One region of the Meiothermus sp. QL-1 genome, then DNA from elsewhere that is predicted to be linked to it. Evidence: riboswitches for the same ligand, from Rfam matches in the RefSeq annotation. Region 1 holds a riboswitch; the other holds the start of a gene.
What was found. A riboswitch is a leader RNA that binds a small molecule or an ion and turns the genes downstream of it on or off. The one in region 1 is predicted to bind thiamine pyrophosphate.
Positions count from the first base shown of each region.

Region 2: it holds a riboswitch for thiamine pyrophosphate, as region 1 does, so the genes downstream of both, DV704_RS03920 (thiamine ABC transporter substrate binding subunit) here and thiE (thiamine phosphate synthase) in region 1, are expected to answer to the same signal.

Region 1 covers NZ_QQSV01000004.1:69,427-74,055, forward strand. Annotated here, with positions in the region: gene DV704_RS06330 (FAD-dependent oxidoreductase) at 1-313, opposite strand, end outside; gene DV704_RS06335 (thiazole synthase) at 310-1,092, opposite strand; gene thiS (sulfur carrier protein ThiS) at 1,093-1,287, opposite strand; gene thiE (thiamine phosphate synthase) at 1,274-1,891, opposite strand; TPP riboswitch at 1,960-2,069, opposite strand; gene DV704_RS06350 (hypothetical protein) at 2,109-2,576, opposite strand; gene DV704_RS06355 (hypothetical protein) at 2,591-3,118, opposite strand; gene DV704_RS06360 (hypothetical protein) at 3,122-3,835, opposite strand; gene DV704_RS06365 (hypothetical protein) at 3,832-4,629, opposite strand, start outside.
Region 2 covers NZ_QQSV01000002.1:232,526-237,154, reverse strand. Annotated here, with positions in the region: gene DV704_RS03935 (undecaprenyl-diphosphate phosphatase) at 1-768, opposite strand, end outside; gene ispD (2-C-methyl-D-erythritol 4-phosphate cytidylyltransferase) at 824-1,462, shown strand; gene ispE (4-(cytidine 5'-diphospho)-2-C-methyl-D-erythritol kinase) at 1,450-2,277, shown strand; TPP riboswitch at 2,313-2,407, shown strand; gene DV704_RS03920 (thiamine ABC transporter substrate binding subunit) at 2,427-3,491, shown strand; gene DV704_RS03915 (iron ABC transporter permease) at 3,492-4,629, shown strand, end outside.

The DNA of each region.
Region 1 (4,629 bases):
CCCCCCAGAGGGCCTTTTCCCCCTGGGAGAGGGCCACCACGTGGGTGCCGGAAAACCCCGCCTCCACCTCGAGGCCCTGCCTCCTCAGCTCTGCTAAAAGGGCCGGGTAGTAGTCCAGGCCGAAGTGGGCCCCCTTGAGGAGCTCCCCGGAAAGCCCCTCGGGGTAGGGGGCCAGCATCCCGGCGCTGGCCAGGGTGGCCGCCCCCGCCTTCCCTGCGTCCAGAAGGAGCACGGAAAGGCCCCGCTTCCTGAGCTCGTAGGCGGCCAGGGCCCCCACCACCCCCGCCCCCACCACCGCCACCTCGGCCCTCATGCCCGGCCCCCCAGGGGCACCCCGTGGGTGGGGCTGGAGGGGCTTGCCCCCTCCCTGGGCCGCATGGGGCCCGCCAGGAAGGCCTTCCGCCCCGCCTCCACCGCCAGCCGGAAGGCCTCGGCCATGCGGGGAGGGTCCTGGGCCTCGGCGATGGCGGTGTTCACCAAAACGGCATCCAGCCCCAGCTCCATCACCTCCGCCGCATGGGAGGGCAGGCCCAGCCCCGCGTCCACCACCACCGGGGGGAGGCTCTCCCTCTCCCGGGCGAAGAGTTCCAGCAGGGCCCGGGTCCTCACCCCCCAGCCGGAGCCGATGGGGGCCGCCAGGGGCATCACCGTGGCCGTGCCCAGGGCGGCAAGCCGCTTGGCCAGGACCAAATCGGGCCCCATGTAGGGCAGGACCACGAAGCCCTCCTCCAGAAGCCTCTCCGCCGCCCTCAGGGTCTCCAGGGGGTCAGGGAGGAGGTAGCTGGGGTCGGGGATCACCTCCAGCTTCACCCACCTTTCCCCGGTGAGCACCCGGCCCAGGCGGGCCAGGCGCACCGCCTCCTCCGCCGTTTTGGCCCCGGCGGTGTTGGGCAGAAGCCGCACCCCCTCTAAGGCCTCCAGAAGGCCCACGTGCCCCGGGGCCTTAAGCTCCACCCGCCGCACGGAGACCGTAACCACCTCCGCCCCCGCCGCGGCCATGGCCTCCCGCATCACCCCGAAGTCCCGGAACTTCCCCGAGCCCAGGATGAGCCGGCTCCTAAGCTCCTCTTCCCCTACCTTCCAGGTGTCCATCTAGCCTCCTTGCATGAGGGCCACCACCTCCACCACGTCCCCTTCCCGCAGGACGTGGTGGGGGAGCTCGGTGCCGGGATAGGCCTCCTCGTTGAGGAGGACGGCCACCCGGCCAAGCTCTACCCCCAGCTCCTCCAGGGCCTCCCGCAGGGTTTTGCCCTCGAGGGGCTTGGGCTCGCCGTTAACCCACACCATAAAGCCGCTCCCTAAAGGCCCTGGCCGCCCGCTCGGGGTCCTCGGCGTCCAGGATGGCCCGCACCACCACCACCCGCCTGGCCCCCGCCTCCAGGACCTGGTCCAGGTTGGCAAGGTCTATGCCCCCGATGGCGAACCAGGGGGCCTCGAGGTGCTCCGCCGCCCAGCGCACATACCCCAGGCCCGCCGCCTTCCGCCCCGGCTTGGTGGGGGTCTCCCACACGGGCCCCACCGAGAGGTAGTCGGCCCCCTCCTCTAAGGCCCTTAGGGCCTGCTCGGGGGCGTGGGTGGACCGGCCCACCAGGCCGGAGAAAAACCGCCGGGCCTCCAGAGGGGTGAGGTCCCCCTGGCCCAGGTGCACCCCGTCCGCCCCCAGAAGGGCGGCCAGGTCGGGCCGGTCGTTGAGGAAGAAGGGCACCCCGTAGGCCTGGGCCAGGGCCCGCATCCTCTCCCCCAGCTCCAGGATGGGGCGGGCCTCCCAGTCCTTGGCCCGTAGCTGCAAGACCTCCACGCCCCCCGCCAGGGCCCGTTCCGTGCGCTCCAGGGTCTCCTCCTGGCTCCAGCCGGGCCTGGGGGTCACCACCAGGTAAAGCCTTCCCTGCAAGCCGCTCACCTCCTCAGGCCGGCAAGGCAAAGCCCTGCGGCCCAAGGAGAAAGGTGGGTTTTGGGGGTATTCTCCGCATAAGGCTTCCCTCCGCCGGCATTACCCGGATCAGGTTCCAAGGGTTGCTGGGATATACCCAGCTCTCAGCCCCTTGTTCAGGGCACCCCTAGCCTGTGCCCCCACTATAGCACGGCCTGTAGGAGAGGTGTGGGCTCACTCACACACGGCACAGGAAGAAGAAGCCCGCGGCCGCCAGCCCCGCGCTCATGGCCTTGGTGCCGCTGGTGAGGTCCAGGACCACGGGCACGTCCGGGTGCTTTTCCAAAAGGTCCTTCACGTGGCGGTAGATGGCCCCCACGTCGCTTTTGCCAATCTCCAGGGGATAGATGTCCTTCCCCGTCTCCTGGCGCAGGCGGGAGAGGAAGGAGGCGCTTTCCGGGGTGTGGAGCACATACACCTTCTCCGCCCCCGCCCCCAGGACGGCCAGGACCGTGGCCTCCGGGCTTGTGCCCAGGGTGTGGATGGAAACGGCAAAGGGCTGCCGGCTGGGGTAGACCCTGGGCTCCCGGCGCCAAAGCTCCAGGAGGGCCGGCCAGACCCGCTCCTGGTAAAGGGCCTGGGGGTTTCCCCCAGCCCTCACCGCCTCCTTGTAGGCCTGCCATAGGCTTTCTAACACCTGGTCCATACCCCAAACATACCCTAGGCCCGGCGCCGGAGGGGTTTGGGCCAAAGGAAGACCCGCCTGGCCAGCTCCAGGGGGCGGGCCGCCATGGATCTCCCGGGAACCTGCAGGGGGCGGTTTCCTGGAGGCAGGTTAGGCGCCTGGGCCCGCGGGGGCTCAATCACGGTAATCCTAAAGGGCGGAGGCGGTGGGAAGTCCTGCAGAACTTCCAGGGCAAGCTGCAGCTCCTGCCAGTGGTAGTAGCCCTGCCGCTCCAAAAAGAGGAGAAGCCTTGCCACCCTCAGGGAAGCCCAGCGCAGGTTTTCCTCCGAAAGGGGAGCGCGCTCATGGATGACCCGGTTGCGCAGGGCGATCAGCTCCCAAAGGCCCCTCACCAGCTCCCCATCCTGCTCCTGCAGGTACCCCTCCACCTGGGCCATCTTCTGGCCCAGGGTCCCCTCGGGGAAAGCCCCCAAGCGCTCCAGACCCTCCTCCAGGAGGAAGATGAGGCGGACAAAATCCCCCAGGATGTCCCCGGTACGTTTCCATTCAAACTGGAATTCCATACGTCACCAGAAACCGCACACCCGCGGGGAGGCCCCATAGCCCACCAGCCTTCCCCCCGAAGCCTGGACCAACTCCTCCCAGAAGGCGCGGATGGAGGTGGTGAGCCGGGCATTGGCGTTCCTGTCGTCCCCGGCGGTGAGCCCGGCAAAGCAAACCTCCTGGTCCTTCAGGTTGGGCAACCCCAGCTTCTGGCGAACCCGCTCCAGGAGTTTGCGGCGCACCTCCGGCCGCTCCAGTTTGAGGGTGTAGTCGTAGAGGTTCACCAGCTCAGATTGCTCAAAGCCGTGCACCAGAAGGAGGATCCGCCCCTTGCCCCTGGCCCGCTCCCCCGCAGCCTTCAGGGCGGCCACGATCTCCGTACCCCGGGTGCACTCGGCGATGGCCCGTTGCCGCAGCCCATCAAAGGCCTTCAGGGCCTCCTGGTGGAAGGTCTTTTTGAAGCGCTCCAGCTTAAACCTGGGGGTGTTCAGGGCATCCGGGGTTTCCAGCACGCGGATAGGCGCGGTATAGGAACGACCGGTAACAGGCGCTAGGGTGAGCCGCAAGGAGGCGTTGAGGAGCTTTTCCGAAAGCCTGGGGAGAACCTCCTCCGCCAGCATCTCCCGGTAGCCGTTTTGCACCCCTCGAGGCGCACTGCACCCCAGGGCCACCAGCACCTGGTACTCCTCCTTGCCGCCCATGAAGGGCAGGGTGAAGAACAGAAGGAGCTTGATCATACAGCCGGCCGAGCCTCCTTGGGGGGCTCAGGAGGTTCAGGCGAAGGAGGCAAGCGGGGCGGCTCCAAGGGAGGCAGGGCTCCGGTGAACTCCGGTGCGGGGTCCCAGTTGGGCCAGGCCCGGGAAAACCCCCGCCAGTAGGCCGCCACTTCCTCTCGGAAACGGGCCCCCAGGTAGTCCAGGTGGCGCTGGGTCTGCTGGTGGAGGAAGAAGAGCCTGCTGGAAAGGAGCTTTTCCTGGTTCTGCAAAAGGTAGTACCGCCGCAGGAGAAGCTCCCGCTCATGGGGCGTTTTGTAGCCCAAAAATACGGTGAAGGCCACCAGGCCTAACCCCAGGACCAAAAGCGCCACCAAGGCCCAGGTTCCGGGAGCAGGGTCCCCGGCGATGAGGGCCATGCGGCGGGTGAACTCAAAGCGCAAAAAGGCAAAGGTGGCGGCCATGGCCAAAGGGATGAGCCCCATGACCGAGGCCAGGACATAAGCTCCCTTGCGGAACTGGTTGCCCGCCTCATGCCCCATCCAGAACATGACCAGGGTGGCGATGGCCGAGACCACGTAGGCCTCCAGCTGGCTCAGTTCCAGGGTGTCCATGGCCAGCTTGTTGTAGACCAGCTCTGCGGAGAACACCGCGGTGATGAGGCCCCGCCTGCCCCACTCCGCCCACATGTGGGCGAATACCTCGGGGGTGGGTTCGTCCTTTCCCACCACCCCTTCCAGGGCCTGGCGCTGGGTGCGGACCTGAAGAAGCCTTTGTTCCAGCTTTGCCCGCTTGCGGTGGTACCGGTAGAGCAGGGC
Region 2 (4,629 bases), on a different contig from region 1:
GAAGAAAACCCCGTAGACCACCCCGACCACGATGCGGTATACGGCGAAGGGCACGAAGCTGCTCCGGCTCACGAATTCCAGCAACCAGCGCACGGTGAGCAAAGCCGCCAGGAAGGCCGAAAAGAAGCCCACCGCCAACAGCAGCCAACTATCGGCGCGGAACTCATCCAGATGGCGCACCAGGGAAAACCCGGTAGCCGAGAGCATGGTGGGCACCGCCAAAATAAAGGAGAACTCCGCGGCAGCCCGGCGGGCCATGCCCAGGGCCATCCCCCCCACGATGGTGGCCCCGCTGCGCGAGACCCCCGGCATCATGGCCAGGGCCTGGAAGAAGCCGATGAGCATGGCCTGTAAAGGGGGCACCTGGTTCACATCATCGTAGCGCTTGTGCCGCTCGAGCCAGCGGTCCACAAAAAGCAGGAGCACCCCCACCCCTACCAGGTTCACCACCACCACCAGGTCGTTGCCCAAAAACACGTTTTCTATCACATCGGCCAGCAAAAAACCCAGCACCCCGGTGGGAATAAAGGCCAGAATGATGCGCTTCCAGACCTCAGCATCGCGCAAAAAGCGCCTGAAATAGAGCGTCAATACGGCCAGGATGGCCCCCAGTTGAATCACCACGACGAAGCTCTTCAAAAAGGGGTCGTGGGCTATGTCCAGCCCCAAAAGATGGGCCGCCAGGGTCAGGTGGCCGGTGGAGGAGATGGGCAAAAACTCGGTGACCCCCTCCAGAATCCCCAGGATGAGCGCCTCGAAAACCGTCACGGGCCGAGGATACCATGTCCAGATGGAGACCTGACCGGTGCGGTAGCATGCAGACGTGAGGGTCTCGGTGTTGTTGCCGGCGGCGGGCGCGGGCGAGCGAATCGGGCGGGGACCCAAGGCCTTTTTGGAGGTGGGGGGCAAGACCCTGCTGGCCTGGGCCCTGGAGGCCTTCGCCTGGGCGGAGGAGCGGGTGGTGGCCCTGCCGCCTGGGAGGATGGTGGAGGGCCTACCGGCCAGGGTGGTGCCTGGGGGGCGCACCCGGCAGGAAAGCGTCTACCACCTGCTGGAAGCTGCCACAGGGGACGTGGTGCTGGTGCACGACGTGGCCCGGCCCTTCGTGGTGCAGGAGGCGGTGAGGCGGCTGCTGGCAGCGGTGGAGCAAACCGGGGCGGCCACCCTGGTGGTGCCGGTGCCCGACACGCTGGTGCAGGAGGAGGAGGGCCGGTACGGCGTGGTGGTGCCCCGCGAACACCACCGGTTGGTCCAGACCCCCCAGGGTTTCTGGCGGTCGCTCTTGTGGGAAGCCCACCAGCGGGCCCGCCTGGAAAACCGGGTCTACACCGATGACGCCCAGCTGGTGCGGGCCATGGGCCATCCGGTGGCCCTGGTGGAGGGCGACCGGCGGATGTTCAAGGTGACCTATCCCGAAGACCTGCTGCTGGCCGAGGGGGTGGCGCGGTTGTGGAGGTCCTAGCCCCCGCCAAGGTCAACCTAGGGCTCTCGGTCCTGGGGCGCCGCAGCGATGGCTACCACGAGCTGCACACCCTCTTTGCCGCGCTGGCAGTGACCGATCGGCTCTGGATTGAAGCCGCCCCCGAGGGGATAAGCCTCGAGGTCAGGGGCGCTTCCCTCCCCTCCACCCAGGACAACCTGGTCTACCGGGCTGCAGCGGCCTACCTGGAGGCCGCGGGCCGGCCTGGGGGGGTGCGGGCGGTGCTGGAGAAAAGGCTGCCGCTGGCCTCAGGGCTTGGTGGGGGCTCCTCCAACGCCGCGGCCACGCTCAAGGCCCTGGCCCGGCTCTACCCTGCGGACCTTGACCTATTCGCCCTGGCCCGGCAGCTCGGGGCCGACGTGCCCTTCTTTCTCCTGGGGGGCCTGGCCGAGGGTAGGGGGATTGGGGAAAGGCTTACGCCCCTGCCCTTCCAGGCCATCCACCTGGTGCTGGTCAACCCGGGGCTGGCGGTCTCGTCGGCCGAGGCCTATCGGGGGCTGACCCCCGCGATGTGGCAGCCCGAGCTGGACCTGCCGGGCATCCTGGAAGCCCTTCGGGCCGGGGCCGAGCCCCCCTACTGGAATACCCTGGAAAGGCCCGTATTTGGCCTCCACCCCTACTTGGAGCAGCTCAAGCTCGAGCTCTACCGCATCGGCCTCAGGGGGGTGCTCCTCTCGGGCTCGGGCGCCACCCTCTTCGGCCTGGCCGAGGACGAGGACCAGGCCCGCTTCCTCGCCCAGCGGCTTCGCGAAAAGTACCCTGGCTTCTGGATTGTGGCCACCCAGACCGTAAGCTAGGGCCTGTACGGTCTCTTCCCCGAAGCGTATCATCCGGGTGTCATCGGGGGTGCCCGGAGCCCGGGCTGAGAGAGACCCTTTGAACCTGATGCGGTTCGTACCGCCGTAGGGAGCATGACACCCCTCCCGATGACAAGGAGGGAGTTTTTATGTACCCCAACCGATGGGCCTTCTGGCTCGGTCTGGCGCTCGCCGCCCTGGCCCCTGCCCTAGCCCAGCCGCCCACCCTGACCATCCTCACCCACGACAGCTTCAGCCTGGACAAGAACCTGGTCGCCCGCTTCGAGCGGGAAGCGGGCCTCCGGCTGCGCTTTCTGAAAGGGGGCGACGCAGGGGAGATGCTCAACAAGGCCATCCTGAGCAGAAGCGCCCCCATTGCCGATGTGATCTACGGCTTCGACAATACCCTGCTCTCGCGCGCCCTGGAGGCCGATATCCTGCAGCCCTACCGCTCGCCCGAGCTGGCCAGCCTGCGCCCTGAACTCCTGCTCGACCAGACCTTCCGGGCCACCCCGGTGGACTTCGGCTACGTGGCCCTCAACTACGACCGGGCCTACTTCAAAGACCGCCCCCTGCCCCAGCGCTTCGGCGACCTGGCCGCTCCGGCCTTCGCCAGGCTGCTGGTGGTGCAGAACCCCGCCACCAGCTCGCCGGGGCTGGCCTTCTTGCTGGCCACGGTGGCTTCGTTCGGCGAGGAGGGCTACCTGGAGTTCTGGGAGGAGCTGCGCAAGAACGGGGTGCGGGTGGTGAGCGGGTGGAGCGAGGCCTACTACACCCACTTCACCCGTGCAGGGGGGGACCGACCCCTGGTGGTCTCCTACAGCACCAGCCCTGCCGCCGAGCTCTACTACAGCGAGGCCAGGCCCAAACCCAGCGAGCCGCCCACGGCCAACCTGTTCCTGCCCGGCAGCGCCTTTTTCCAAATCGAGTACGTGGGCATCCTGAAGGGGACCCGCAACCTGCGGGCGGCCCAGCGCTTCGTGGACTGGCTCATCTCGCGCCCGGTGCAGGAAAACATCCCCACCGAGATGTGGGTCTACCCGGCCCGGCGCGACGCCAGGCTGCCCGAGGTCTTCCGCTTTGCCGAGGTACCCCCCCAACCGGCCCGGCTCAGCCCCCAACAGATCCGGCAAAACCGCGAACGCTGGATCAGGGAGTGGACCCAGGTGGTGCTGCAGGGGCAAAGCGCCCAGGCGGTGAAGGCCCGGCGGTAGATGCGCTGGCTGGCCCTGCCGGTGCTTCTCTTCCTGGCGCTGGCGCTTTTCTACCCTCTGGGGCGGATTGTGGCCCTGGGGCTGGGGGAAGGCTTCGGGCAGGCCCTGGCCGACCCCTATTATCTGGCCCGGCTGGGCTGGAGCCTGGCCTACGGGCTGGGCTCCTCGCTGCTCTGCCTGCTGCTGGCCCTGCCGCTGGCCTATGCCTTTCGCTACCGGTTTTGGGGGCGGGGGTTCTGGCTGGCCTTCTCCGTGGTGCCCTTCGTCCTGCCCCCTCTGGTGGTAGCCATGGGCTTCTTGGCCCTGGTGGGGCCGCGGGGGGCGCTGGGGGTAAACCTCTACGGCACCCCCTGGGTTCTCTTCTGGGCCAGCGCGCTCTACAACCTGGGCCTGGTGCTGCGGCCGCTGGTGGCCCTGCTGCCCTTGCTGGCCCCTCCCCTGGCCGCGGCCCGCACCCTGGGGGCCAGCCCCCTGCGGGCCTACCTGCGGGTGGGGGTGCCCCTGCTGGCTCCGGCCCTTCTTTCCAGCGGCAGCCTGGTCTTCCTCTACAGCTTCACCAGCTTCGGGGTCCCGCTTCTTTTGGGAGGGCCGGGATGGGCCACGCTCGAGGTGGCTACCTACCAGGCCCTGGCACAGCGCCTGGCCTTTCCCGAGGCCAGCGCCCTGGTGCTGATGCAGATCGGGGTCAGCGCCCTGGTGCTGCTGGGCTACCTGCGGCTTCAAGGCCGGCTCGGGGTGGGCCTGGAGGGCAGCGAGGCGCCGCTTGTATTGCCACGGGGGAGCGCCCTGGGCCTAGGCCTGGGGGTGGGGGCCTTTTTCACCGCGCTCTACAGCCCCCTCCTGGCCCTCATCTGGCGGGCGCTAGAGCGGCCTTCGGCCTGGGTCTCGGTCTGGCAAAGCCCCAGCTTCACCCCAGGCCTCCTGGCCCTGCAGAATACCCTGCTCTTCGCCGCGCTGGCGATGCTGGCGGTGATTCCCCTGGGTTTCCTCTACGCCTACGCGGTCTGGCGGGGGGCCCGCGGGCTTGACCTGCTGGGGCTTATACCCCTGATGGTCTCACCGGTGGCGGTGGGGCTGGGCTACCTGCTGGTCTACCCGGGGCTGCGGGGCTCCTTGCTGCTGCTGTTGGGAGCCTACG